DNA from 2 places in the Gordonia sp. p3-SID1431 genome. Region 2 is predicted to be linked to the other one. Evidence: predicted binding sites of a transcription regulator. Region 2 holds the regulator's gene; the other holds the start of a gene.
The links. The regulator HspR, encoded in region 2, represses chaperone genes until heat shock. The targets are predictions, from matches to a motif close to ANNTGAGTNNNNNNNACTCANNT.

Region 1: the regulator HspR is predicted to act here: its motif matches at 3,836-3,858, upstream of lon (endopeptidase La).

What each region holds. Positions count from the first base shown of each region.
Region 1 covers NZ_JAMBDT010000096.1:9,866-16,825, forward strand. The annotation lists gene M4D77_RS19495 (HNH endonuclease signature motif containing protein) at 1-1,401, shown strand, start outside; gene lon (endopeptidase La) at 1,482-3,824, opposite strand; gene M4D77_RS19505 (TnsA-like heteromeric transposase endonuclease subunit) at 4,002-4,727, shown strand; gene M4D77_RS19510 (helix-turn-helix domain-containing protein) at 4,724-6,733, shown strand; gene M4D77_RS19515 (ATP-binding protein) at 6,730-6,960, shown strand, end outside.
Region 2 covers NZ_JAMBDT010000071.1:162-7,121, forward strand. The annotation lists partial or broken gene M4D77_RS16680 (hypothetical protein) at 1-27, shown strand, start outside; gene dnaJ (molecular chaperone DnaJ) at 11-1,213, shown strand; gene M4D77_RS16690 (heat shock protein transcriptional repressor HspR) at 1,217-1,615, shown strand; gene M4D77_RS16695 (SRPBCC family protein) at 1,660-2,127, shown strand; gene M4D77_RS16700 (hypothetical protein) at 2,146-3,252, shown strand; gene M4D77_RS16705 (hypothetical protein) at 3,351-4,427, shown strand; partial or broken gene M4D77_RS16710 (FAD-binding oxidoreductase) at 4,466-5,629, opposite strand; gene M4D77_RS16715 (amidohydrolase) at 5,743-6,876, shown strand; gene M4D77_RS16720 (serine/threonine-protein kinase) at 6,881-6,960, opposite strand, start outside.

The sequences.
Region 1 (6,960 bases), on a different contig from region 2:
CTCGACCCCGACGACCCCGCCAGCCGCCGGATCATCGAGGTGCTCGACGAGTCGATCGCCGACCTGCTGCGCTCCCGGTCCGGGTCGTGGTCGACGTCAGGTTTGCGCGACATGATCGACCGCCTGGTCTTCGGCCACGACGCCGACGCCGTCCGGGAACGGCGCCGCGAAGCGCTCGACAAACGAGGCGTGTGGACCGAGAACCACGGTGACGGCACCGGTGAGATCACCGCGGTCATGGCCGCCGAGAACATCCGAGCTTCCAACGCCTCGGTACGGGAGTTGGCCGCATCAGTGTGCGACCGGGATGGCCGCACCCTCGGGGAACGAAAGTCCGACGCCATGTACGCATTGCTCACCCGAACAGCGTTCACCTGTGCGTGCGGACAATCCGACTGCACCACAACACCTGTCGATCCTGGAGGTTCGGCGGCGAGTACCGAGATCGTGATTCACGTGGTGACCGACGCCGACACCCTGGCCGGCGGGTCCGGACCCGGCTGGGTCGACGGGCACGGAGTCATCTCCGACGAGCATGTGCGCGACCTCGCCGCCCGGCCCGACGCGACCATCAGACCGGTCACCCCCATCCGCACACCACCCACGCAGGTCGTCGCCGGCGAGGGCGGATACGACGACGAGCCCACGCGGACGGCGAACATCGCCGCGCCACAGCAGGCTACAGATGACGCCGACACCAACACCAACACCAACACCGACGCCGGCGGCGCGGGTGACGCGTCGACGCCCCCGACTTCGGCCTCATCGTCGGCGGAGCCGGTGTCGTCGGAGGTCGTGGTGGTCTACCCGGCTGCCCTGCCTGGTGACCCGTATCGTCCGACAAGTGCGTGCGCGGAGTTCGTGCGGGTGCGCGACGGCTACTGCACCGAGCCGGGTTGCACGCGTTCGGCATTCACCGCCGATGTCGATCACGTCGCCGAGTACGACCACGCCCGGCCGGCACGCGGGGGTGCGACCTCGAGTGAGAACCTCAACGCCAAATGCCGTCCCGGTCATCTGCACAAGACCCACGGTGACTGGACCGATGTGCAGTACCGCGACGACGAGGGCCGCCTGGTCACCGAATACGTCACGCCCGAGGGCTTTGTGATCCCCGGCGAGGCCGAAACCCTCGAAGACCTCTTCCCCAACCTGCGGCGCATCCGATTCGAACAAGCCGCGAAAGCCCCACCGACACCGCGGATCATCGTGCCCGAACGGCAAGGCAGACAACAACAAGGCCGACAACCGCGCACGATCACCGAACGCACCGCCGCGAAACACGCGAAGCGGCGAGAAGAACGTGCCCGCAACAAGGCACAACGCGAAGCAGATCGACTTGCCCGAGCCGAGGCAGCCAGCCATCAACCCGACACGCCCGACGACCCGCCACCCTTCTGACAGACGCCAACACCCCGGCGGAACGTGATCGTCCACGTACCACCGGGGTGTTGGCTGGGCCTGGGCTACAGCGCGCGGGATCAGGCCGCGGAGACCTGCGCGTCGACGGCGACTTCCAGCGCCTGCGCGACGATCTCGGCGACATCGGTCATCGGCCGCACGTCGAGGGCGTCGAGCACCTCGGCCGGCACGTCGTCGAGGTCGGGCTCGTTGCGCTGCGGGATGAAGATGGTCTTCAGCCCATTGCGTTGTGCGGCAAGCAGTTTCTGCTTGACCCCACCGATCGGCAGGACCCGCCCGTTGAGCGTGACCTCGCCGGTCATCCCGACATCGCTGCGCACCTGACGTCCCGTCGCCATCGACACCAGCGCGGTGACCATGGTGACGCCGGCGCTCGGACCGTCCTTCGGCACGGCCCCGGCCGGAACGTGCACGTGGATGGTCTTGTCGAGCGCTTTCGGGTCGACGCCGAGCTGCTCGGCGTGCGCCCGCACGTACGACAGTGCGATCTGCGCCGACTCCTTCATCACGTCGCCGAGCTGGCCGGTCAACTTCAGACCCGGCTCACCCTCGGTGGCGTTCACCTCGATGAACAGGACGTCGCCGCCCATGCCCGTGACCGCGAGACCGGTTGCGACACCGGGGACCGCCGTCCGCTCCGCCGATTCCGGCGTGAAGCGCGGACGCCCCAGGTAGTCGCGCAGATCGGGCTCGTCGATGATGACGGGCGCCGTCGCGGTTCCCCCGTCTCCCGATTCGACCGCGAGGTTGGTCGCGGCCTTGCGAAGCGCCTTCGCCAGCAGCCGTTCGAACTGCCGCACACCGGGTTCGCGGGTGTAGTTGGCCGCGATCTCCCGCAGCGCCGCATCGGTGACGGTCACCTCGTCGGGTGTCAGCGCCGCCCGCTCCGCCTGCCGGGGCAGCAGGTAATCGCGGGCGATGGCGACCTTGTCGTCCTCGGTGTACCCGTCGAGCGTGACCAGCTCCATACGGTCGAGCAGGGCCGACGGGATGTTCTCGATGACGTTGGCGGTCGCGAGGAACAGCACATCGGACAGGTCGAGATCGAGATCGAGGTAGTGATCGCGGAAGGTGTGATTCTGCGCGGGGTCGAGGACCTCGAGCAGCGCGGCGGCCGGGTCGCCCCGGTAGTCCGAGCCCACCTTGTCGATCTCGTCCAGCAGCACAACGGGATTCATCGATCCCGCCTCACCGATGGCCCGCACGATCCGGCCGGGCAGCGCACCGACGTAGGTACGCCGGTGGCCGCGGATCTCCGACTCGTCGCGCACACCGCCGAGGGCGACGCGCACGAACTTGCGGCCCAACGCCCGGGCGACGCTCTCACCGAGCGATGTCTTGCCGACCCCGGGAGGACCGGCGAGCACCATCACGGCGCCCGACCCGCGTCCGCCGACGACCTGCAGGCCGCGTTCGGCGCGACGGGCACGCACCGCGAGGTACTCGACGATGCGGTCCTTCACGTCGTCGAGGCCGTGGTGGTCGGCGTCGAGGATCTCGCGCGCGCCCTTGACGTCGGTCGAGTCCTCGGTCCGGGTGTTCCACGGCAGGTCGAGGACGGTGTCGAGCCAGGTGCGGATCCATCCGGTCTCCGGCGACTGGTCGCTGGCACGCTCGAGCTTGCCCACCTCGCGGAGCGCGGCCTCGCGCACCTTCTCGGGCAGGTCGGCTTCCTCGACGCGGCCGCGGTAGTCGTCGGCGCCCTCGGGTTCGTCCTCGCCGAGCTCCTTGCGGATGGCGGCGAGCTGCTGGCGAAGCAGGAATTCCTTCTGCTGCTTGTCCATGCCCGCGCGGACGTCCTCGGCGATCTTCTCGGTCACCTCGGACTCGGCCAGATGATCGCCGGTCCACTCGATGAGCAGCCGCAACCGCGCCGCGGTCACCGGCGTCTCGAGCAGCTCACGCTTCTGTTCGTCGGACAGCCACGACGCATAGCCCGAGGTGTCGGCGAGATCCGCCGGATCGGACATCTTGTTGACGGCGTCGATGAGCTGCCATGCCTCGCGGCGCTGCAGCATCGCCAGCACGAGCTTCTTGTACTCGCCGGCGAGTTCACGTTCTTCGTCGGTGGCGTCAACGGCGTCGACCTCGGTCACCTCGACCCACAGCGCCGCACCGTGACCGGGTGTCCCGGTCCCGATCTGCGCGCGCTGCTCACCCTTGACGACGGCTGCCATGCCGCCGCCCGGGATACGGCCGACCTGCACGATCGACGCGATGACACCGTAGGTGGGATACCGGTCGTCCAGACGTGGGGCGACCAGCAGTTTCCCGGTCTCGCTCGCCCGGGCGGCGTCGACCGTGGCCTGTGCGGCATCGTCGAGCGGGATGGGCACGACCATGCCGGGCAGGACGACGACGTCGGGAACGAAGAGAACCGGCAGTGAATATGTCTGCGACATGAAACCTCCAGAGTTAAGTCTGACCGACTCAACCCAGGTGGCAGGAATCTTGTTCCCGGGCGATTTATGCCAGGAGCGAACGGGGTTGTAGCTTCTCACCGAACGTGTCATTTTCTCATCGGCTTGTCATAGGCGTGTCATCGTTCTCATCGGGCTGTCATGCGGCACGATAGCAAAATGCCTGATCAGATCGGTGCGACCGAGATTCGCTTCGTTACCGAAGCCGGTGACGAGACCATCAGTCAGGTCAGGGATCACTCGATCAGCTCGATGGCCCGAGCCCAGCCAGTGCGCCTGCCACCGTCCCACGCCGGCCAACGCCACTATCCAGGTCTTTTTTGGACCCGTACAACAGCCGACCACGTGGTTTACGAAAGCCTTCTCGAACGCGACCGCATCTTGCTTGCCGACTTCGATCCCGAAGTCGTTTGGATCACGGCGCAACCTTTCTGGATCACCGGCGACGACAGAGGTACCGGCCGACGCCACTGTCCCGATCTCCTACTGACGCGGGCTGATGGGTCATATTTGGTCGTGGACGTCAAGAATCCACGAATCGCGCAGAAAGACGAGGTCAAGGCCGTGTTCACGTGGACCAAGGTGGTGTCCAAGCGCCTCTCCGCCGATTATGAGGTTTGGACCGGCGAGGACTCGGCGTTGATCAACAACATCAGATTCGCTTCTCAGGCTCGCCGCGAGTCGCGCGCGGCCCTGTTCCAGACGGTGCTCGAACGATTTCCAGAGGAGCTCTCAATCGCGCACGCTGAAGCCACACTCGCAGCCGAGCGGATTGCACGGCCTCGACACATCGTCCTCGAGCTTCTGTGGACGGGCACCTTCACGGCCGATCTCACCCGGCCATTCGGCGACAACACCTTGATCCATCGAGCCGAGGCCGTATGAGCAACACTTATCGACTTGCTGTTGGCGATCGGGTGTGGATCGACGGATCCGTGGTCCGCATAGTCGAGATCAGCGACAGTCGGTCGATAGTCGAATCGGATCGCGGCACACGAGCGGTGAGCACTCCACACCTCGTGAGGTCTTCTCAGCCGCTCGACGCACCTCGCAGGCCCTGCGAGACGTCCGGACAACTGCTTTCGAATCTTACGAAGAAACAGCAAGAGACTTACAACGCACGGCTCGCCGTCGTCGAAGCAGTACTGGAGATGCATCACAACAGCGGCGACTCTATCGGTCGCAGCTCCGAAACGGTCGCTCTCGCACACAACATGTCTGACCGCACCGTCAAACGCTGGGTGAAGGCGTATCAAGAGTCAGGACCAGCCGGCCTCGTCGAAGCAAGGAAGCAGCGCTCGCCGATCGACCCACTCTGGCGGGAGGCGTGCCTCGACGTACTCAATCGGTACACACGCGAATCCACACCCAGCAGAAACATAGTAATCGACCAGGCCAACAATCTGCTGACCGAGCGGTGTGGCGCCGATCTGGCGCCCACCCCATCCAATGCGACCGCCTACCGCTGGCTGGACGAGCTCTCCAAGGGTCGCTATTCATTTGGCAGCGGAAAGGCACGGCGAATCGCCGCCGACCGGCCGGAGGCCCCGTATGGCCGTTTGCGCGCCACGCGCCCCGGAGAGTACTTCGTACTCGACACAACGCGCCTCGACGTGTTCGCGATGGAGCCGATCACGCTGCGTTGGGTGCCGGTCGAACTCACTGTGGCGCAAGACCTCTATACACGCTGCATTGTCGGTCTGCGCCTGACCCCGATTTCAACCAAGGCAATCGACGTGGCCAATGTGTTACACCAGTCGGTCACGCCCCAAGAACCGGTCGACGACGGAGCGTGGCCGTTTCACGGCGTGCCTAGTTCGATCGCAATCGAACGCGACGACCCGACCGCAGACGATGCCACTCCGAGCATCCCAGGCTGCCTACCCGAGTCAATCGTTGTTGACCATGGCAAGATCTACCTCTCGCACCATGTCAGATCCGCCTGTGCGCGACTCGGAATCTCGATTCAGCCTGCGATCGTAAAGAAGGCGTCAGACAAGCCAACTGTCGAACGCTTCTTCAAGACCATTCGGCTCGGCCTGCTTCAGCAACTGCCGGGCTACAAGGGACCCGACGTCTATCACCGCGGTGAAGACATTGAGAGTCAAGCGTTCTACTACGTCGCCGAGCTTGAGTCGATAATTCGCGAGTGGACAGCTCGGGTGTACCACCGGTCGAAACACGAAGGCTTGTGTCTCCCTGAGACGCCCGGCCTCGAGCTATCACCGCTCGAAATGTACGAGATCGGCCTGGCTCGCGCCGGTGGACTCACCATCCCGTCCTCACCGGACCTTGCGTACGAGTTTCTCAATGTGGAGTGGCGCACGATCCAGCACTATGGCATAGAAGTGGATGGGCGCCGATACGATGGCGCGGCGCTCAACCCTTACCGGAATAGCAAGTCCAACTTCGGTGGTCCGAAGGCTAGAAAATGGCCAATCCACATAGACAGCGGCGATGTTCGACGCGTGTACTTCCGCGACCCCTCATCTGGCAAATGGTCGCCTCTGGTCTGGGAGCACGCAGGTGGACTCGACCAGCCCTTCTCCTCGGACGCCGCCGACTACACCAAGCTTCTGGCCGTCCGCGAAAACCGGCATGTCGACCCACAGGACGCCGTCCGCAACCTCCTCGATGAGTGGTCCAAAGGCAACACCAAATCCAAGCGCGACCGCGCCCTCGCACGACGCCTGGCCAGCACCCGTTCCACGGCAAGCGATACTGGCGATGGCCAACCTGACGACGAGATTGCATCACTGCCAGGAGTTATCGACCTTCTCGCGAGGAGAGCAGAACGTCGCCCTCCAGGTTGGGATTTGGACGATGACCTCGATGTGTTTGAGAAGTACCAAGGTGCAGACGATTCGAGCTATGAGGTATTCGACGAATGAGTAACCCATGGGCACTATGGCTTCGAAACAATCAACCGCATCGCTACAACCTGGCGTCAAAAGTGGGCTGGCACGACTTCGTGCATTCGCCGCCGCGCGCGAGCCTGGAACTCCTCACGAAGGGACAGATCGCAGCGCTCAGCGACGACGAGCGCGAAGACTACAACGAAGCTCGCTTTGTATGGAATGCCAACCTCCCGACTGTCAAGACAGCTCAACTCACGCAC
Region 2 (6,960 bases):
GTGACGTCTGGTGGCACCACAACGTGAGTGGTTAGAACACGACTTCTACAAGGACCTGGGCGTTGCTTCTGACGCTTCGGCTGAAGAGATCAAGAAGGCCTACCGCAAGCTCGCGCGCGAGCTGCATCCTGATGCGAATCCGGGTGACAGCGCGGCCGAAGAGCGCTTCAAGCGGGTGTCCGAAGCCCACAGCGTCCTCGGCGATGCCGAGAAGCGCAAGGAATACGACGAGACACGCGCCATGTTCGCCGGCGGACGATTCCGCGGCGGCGGCAACGGCTTCCCGGGTGGCTTCCCCGGCGGCGGAACCACCTACACCACCGGCGGCGGTGGCGACTTCGACCTCGGCGACCTGTTCGGCGGGGCGCAGACCGGGGGCGGCGGTGGCGGTTTCGGCGACATCTTCGACGGCCTGTTCAACCGCGGCGGCGGAACGCAACGTACTTCGACGGCGAGCCGGCCGCGTCGTGGCAAGGACCTCGAGACCGAGACGACGCTCTCGTTCTCCGACGCCGCGCTCGGCACGACCGTCCCCCTGCGGGTGACCAGTCCGTCGCCCTGCACCACCTGCCACGGCTCGGGCGCCAAGCCCGGGACCAGTCCGCGGGTGTGCGCGAACTGCAACGGTTCCGGGTTCGTGAGCCGCAACCAGGGCGCGTTCGGATTCAGCGAGCCCTGCCAGGACTGCCAGGGCACCGGGTCGCGGATCGACGACCCGTGCACCGATTGCGACGGCAGCGGCGTGAAGGTCCGGGCGCGCACCATCAACGTCCGGATCCCCGCCGGCGTCGAGGACGGTCAACGCATCCGGCTCGCCGGGCAGGGCGAGGCCGGTCGTCGTGGCGCCCCGTCGGGTGACCTCTACGTCGTCGTGCACGTGACCCCGCACAAGCAGTTCACCCGCAGCGGCAACGACCTTCGGGTGCAGCTGCCGGTGCGGATCTCCGAACTCGTTCTCGGAGCGACGGTCTCGGTTCCGACCCTGGAGGGTTCGGTCGGGGTGAAGATCCCGCCGAACACCACCGACGGCCGCACGCTGCGCGTGCGCGGTCGTGGGGTGCCCAAGCGCTCCGGCGGGGCGGGCGACCTGCTCGTCACCGTCAAGGTCGCGGTTCCGAACAAGCTCGACGAGGCCGCGGTCGAGGCGATGCGCGCCTACGACCAGGCCGAGCGGGCAAGCGGTTTCGACCCGCGGGCGGACTGGGGGCGATGAGTCATGGCCGGTGCGAGCAACTTCGACGGCGACGGCGCGACCTTCCTGATCTCGGTGGCCGCCGAACTCGCCGGCATGCACGCCCAGACCCTGCGGACCTATGACCGACTGGGCCTGGTCACCCCGCAACGGACGAGTGGCGGTGGTCGCCGCTACTCGTCCCGCGACGTCGAACTCCTGCGCGAGATCCAGCGTCTCTCGCAGGAGGAAGGCGTCAACCTCGCGGGCATCAAACGCATCATCGACCTGAGCAATCAGGTCGAGGCGCTCCAGCACCGCGTGCGCGAGCTGACCGACGAGGTGCAAGCGTCGCGGACCCGCCGCGGCGGCGAACTCGTCCCGGTGCCGCGCACCAACGCCCTGGTCGTCTGGCAGCCGCGACGCAAACGCACCACCGACTGACGTGGTTTCGACGCGAGCCCACGGACGTGCGTAACGTTGAGCGTATGGCTTCTGAACCCGTCACCACCGTCGACTCCGGCCCGCACAAGGTCTCGCGCCGGGTCGTCGTGAACGCCCCGGCCGCCGATGTGTTCGCGCTCGTGTCGAATCCGCATCGGCATCCGGAGCTCGACGGTTCCGGCACGGTCCGCGACACCCCTGTGGACGGGCCCGAGACGCTGACCCGTGGGGCGCGTTTCAGCGTCGGGATGAAGCAGTACGGCGTGCCGTACAAGATCACCTCGACCGTCACCGACTTCGAACCCGGTCGGGTCGTCGAATGGCAGCACCCGATGGGGCACCGCTGGCGGTGGGAACTCGAGTCGACGTCACCGACCACGACCGCGGTCACCGAGACCTTCGACTACTCGACGCTCCGGGTACCGAAGATCATGGAACTCATCGGCTACGACAAGAAGAACGGCAAGGGGATCGAGGGCACCCTGCGGGCCCTCGCGGCCCGGTTCGCCTGAGCCGGACCGTCACCCTTGATGGACTCCTCTTCCCCCGAGTCGTTCCCCGAGCCCGGCACCTCGGATGAACCCGTCGTCGTCCTCGGCATCGTCGCCGCGCCGGGCCAGGCGATCGACCTCGCCCGCAAGCTCATCGAAGCCGACCTCACCGACCACATCCAGACGACCTTCCCTGGCGCGCGCTGGCAGCTGGATCTCCTCGAGGCCGGCGTCGTACAGCCGCCGGCCGGCGACGCCGAGATCGTCGACGCCACAAGAGATCTTCTGCTCGAACACGAGTGGGATCTGGTGCTCTGCCTGACCGACCTGCCGCTACACGTCGGCAAACGTCCGGTCGTCGCGCATGCCAACGCAGTGCACGGCGTCGCGGTCCTCTCGGTGCCGGCGCTCGGCGCCACCGGAGTGCGGCAGCGGGCCCGCGGCATCATCACCGGACTCGTCGGTCAACTCCTCGGTGCCGACGCCGACGACCTCCGCGGTCACCAGAAGTCGCCGGCGCGGTCGGCGCTGCGCCATCGCGTGCGCCAACTCGGGACCGACGTCGACGAGGCGGGCACCGCGTTCACCGCGCGTGTCCTGACCGGGAACCTGCGTCTGCTCACCGGCATGGTGCGCGCCAACCGCCCGTGGCGGCTGGCACTCGGCCTGAGCCGCGCACTCACCGGCGCTATCGCGGCCGGGGTTTTCGCACTGGTGACCGCCGACATCTGGCTGCTCGCAGACACTTTCGGTGGGATTCGGCTCACCGGCGTGGCACTCGGTTCGATCATCGCGATCACCGCGACCCTGATCATCGGCGCCGACCTGTGGGAACGCGGCGGCTCCCGACAGACGCGAGAACAGGTGGTGCTGTTCAACATCGTCACCATGATCACAGTCGTTCTCGGTGTGGGCGCGTTCTACGCGGCGCTGTTCGTCTTGTCCGCGATCGGCGCGCTCTGCCTCGTGGTGCCGCAGGTCATCGGTGCGACGCTCGACCACCCAGTCGGCTTCACCGACTATCTGGAGGTTGCCTGGCTGACGTGCTCCCTCGCGACCGTCGGCGGCGCCCTGGGCGCCGGCCTGGAAACCGACGAGGCGGTGCGCGACGCCGCGTACACCCAGCACGCTGCCGAGTCGATCTGAGCCGGACGCCGGACACAGCCGGATGCCCCGGTCCTCGCGTCAGCCGCTAGGCTTGCGGGTCAGAACGCCACAGCAAGGTCGGCGACGGGAGGTGAACCATGTCCGAGGTACCGGCAAACGGTCCGATGCCAGGGTTCGTGGTCCTGGGTATCTCCGTCGTCGACGACCAGATCAGCTCGGTGGTCCGCGACGCCGACGGCCACGTCCTGGCGAGCAATCTCGTCGACCTTCCGGACGCGTCGGCGGCCGGTGCCGAGGCCGCGATCCTCGAACTCGTCGATTCCGTCCCTGTGGAGGTCGACCGCATCGGGATCTCGGCGTCCCGCGCAGACGTCCGCGATCACCTGGCTCGGGCCTTCGCGCCGGGCGCCGGCACCGGGCCGTCGTGGACGGAGAAGGTCGTCGTCACCGGCTATGCCGCCGCACTCGCCGAGATCGCATGCACGCATGCGGCGCGCGGTGGGGTGGTGGCCGTCGTCGACCTGGATCGCGATGCCGCGCCGGCCGCCGGCACGACCCTCGCCACCGTCGACACGTCTTCCGGCGCCGTCCTCGGCACGACCGACTTCGCGCCGGGCGAGATCGCCTCGGTCACCGACCCCGACGCGGCGACCCGGCTCGCGACGGCGGTCACCCGCCTGCCGCGCGGGCGTGACATCACGTCGGTCATCGTGGTCGGCCCCGGCGCGCAACTCCCCGGCATCGCGCCGGCCTTCGAGTACGCGGCGCAACGCCCGGTCACCGTCGCGGACAACCCGGCGCTGGCCTCGGCCCTCGGTGCGGCCGACGCCGCGGTGGTAGCCGCGGCAGCACCCCCCGTCGCTCCGCGGACGTCGACGGGACGTCGCTGGTGGTTCGTCGGCGCCGCCATCGGCGCGGCCGTGTTCCTGGCCGCCGTCGGGATGACGCTGATCCTCACCGCCGAGTCGACGGTCGCCGAACCCGCGCCCGTCACCGTGACCGAGACACCGGCAGCGGTCACCTCGACCCAGGAGGCGACGGTCACCGAGACCGAGACTGAGACCTCCGTCCGCACGACGACGGTCACCAGCACCCCGCGTCCGGTCACTCGAACGGAGACGGTGACCGAGTCGGCTCCCGAGACGTACACCGTGACCGAGACCGAAACGGTCACGGCTCCGGCCGGCGGCGAGCCGAGCCTCGAAGTCCCCTGAGCCGCAACCGGTTCGGGGAAGTCAACTCTTGTGCCGGCTCAGAACACCGGGTCGTGCTGGATGCGGCTGGCCCGGACGCCCGCGATGATCAGCGTGCGTCGGGTGTTCTCGATCATCTGCGGTGATCCCGCGATGAGCACCTGACGGTCCTGCCAGTCACCGGACCGGGCCACGACGTCGGCGAGGGTGCCGATCTCGTGGTCGATGCCGAGCTCGGCGGGTGTCGCCACCGCGTTGATCCACCACGGATCGCTCTCCTCCTGGGACACGGCGGTGACCCGCAGCCAGGGATTGGTCGACGCGATGCGGCGCAGGACGGTCAGGTCGTAGAGCTCGCCCGGGTAGCGCATGCCGTAGAAGATGTGCGTCTCCGGCGAATCCGCGCGCATGGACATCTCGATCAACAACGCCCGCAGCGGTGCGAGCCCGGTCCCGCCCGCCACCATGAGGACCTTGCTGTCGCGGTCGACGTGAAGCGTCCCGTGCCCCTGGGCGAGGGTCCACACATCGCCGATGCTGGTCTCGCTCACGATCGCGGTGCTGACCGTTCCACGGGGGATCGCACGCACGTGGAACTCCAGTTCACCGGCCGGGTTGGGCGGGATCGCGGGGGAGAGATTGCGCCACTGCTTGGGCCATTGCGGGGTGTGCACCTCGAGGTACTGGCCCGTGTTGAACGTGAGCGGCGAGTGGGCGAGGAGTCGGACGACCGCGAGGTCCCGGGTGATCCGGTACTTCTCGACGACCTCGGCGGTCCAGCGCGCGGGATGGGTCGCGCTCTCGGCCGCGCCCCTCATGACCCCGGTGACCAGCATCATCGCCTGCGAGACGGTCTGTTCGGTCTCGGCGTCCCAGTAACCGGCCATGAGGCTGCCGAACTCGCCCATCAGGGCGGCGTACATCACGTGGTAATGCTCGGGCTCGACCCCGAACTTGCGATGGTCGCGTCCGAGCTGCGCGAGGAACTCCACGAGTTCGGCGTGACCCGACTCGGCCGGGATCGCTTCCAGCACATGGTCGATGACCCGATGGAAGGCCACTCGCTGGGCCGCCATCGATACCCCGAACAGGTCACGCAGGTCGGGATCGATTGCGAACATCCGGGTGTAGACGTTGGTGACGAACCGGTCGGGCTGTCGATTGACAGCCGTCCGCAGCTGATGCAGCGCGTGGCGCGTATGTGTCGCCATCTCGAAAAGATCACACCTCCGTCGCGGCTCGTCTCCCCGCCCGGTTCAAGATAGTCCTCAACACGGCACAATTCATGATCCGGCATCCCATGTCGGACAGTGATGAGGTATGGCAAGGTACGGGGATGACGTCCCTCGAAGGGGTCCTCACGGGCATCGTTGATGCCCATGTGCAGCACTGGAACCCGCGGCGTACCCCGTGGGCGGCCACGCGGGCGTCGCGGCTGTACGGGTTCGTCCCCACCTTGGGCGACCGGGTGTTTCCGCTCGTGGTCTCGCGCGCCGACCGCGAGTACATCCTGACCCCGCGCACCGTGGCCCGGGCCTACGAGCCGCGCCAGTACGCCACCGATGCGGCGCTGGTGCCGACCGTGGTGGGGGTACCGATCGACACGGTGGTGCACGTCGAGTCGCATTGGCGCCGCGAGGTCGCCGACGCCGCGGAGCCCCCGGTGGACAGCACCGCCGTCGAGGAGACCCGATATCTCGAGAGCCTGCCGTTCGGCCAGGCCGGTACCCCCCGCCTCGGCGCCGTCATCTCGCACGGCGATCCGCGGACCCGCACGTTCGCGACCATGCTCGACGAACAGTTCGCGGCCTCCCCGCGGTTCCGCGGCATCCGCATCGTCGCGTCCCGACATCCTGATCCGCGAGTCCGCGACGGCGGGGACACCGACAACCTGCTGTCCTCGACGGCGTTCCTCGAGGGGTTCGCCGAACTCGCGAGCCGCGATCTGGTCTTCGAGGCGTCGGTGTACTCCCATCAGCTGTACGACGTCATCCTGCTGGCCCGGGAGTACCCGGACACGACGATCGTCCTCGACCACTTCGGCATCCCGGCGGGGGTCTTCGGTCCCGTCGGTGTCCGCACCGGCGCGACAGCCGCTGCGCGCGCGGACATCTGGCGATTGTGGCGAGAACGGATGACGACCCTCGCGAACCACCGCAACGTCGTCGTCAAGCTGTCGGGTCTGGCGATGCCGATACTGGGTTACGGTCACGAACGGTGGGGCAACATCGGCGGTCAGGCCACGCTCGCCGAGATGATCGGTCCCTTCGTCGAGCACATCGTCACCCATTTCGGGTCGGACCGCATCATGTTCGGGTCCAACTATCCGATCGACCGGCCCAACGCCGCGGTCGACGTGCTGGTCGGCGCGCTCGTCGACTGTGTGTCCCAGTGGGGTTCGGAGGCTCTGCGGAAGATCTTCCGCGACACCGCTGTTCGTGTCTATACGATCGATGACGCGGCGGGTTGACCGCTCACCGGCCGCGGGGCCACCAGGTCGAGCGTTGCGGCGACTCCGGCACGGGCACGTCCCGCATGAGCCGGGTCAGGATCT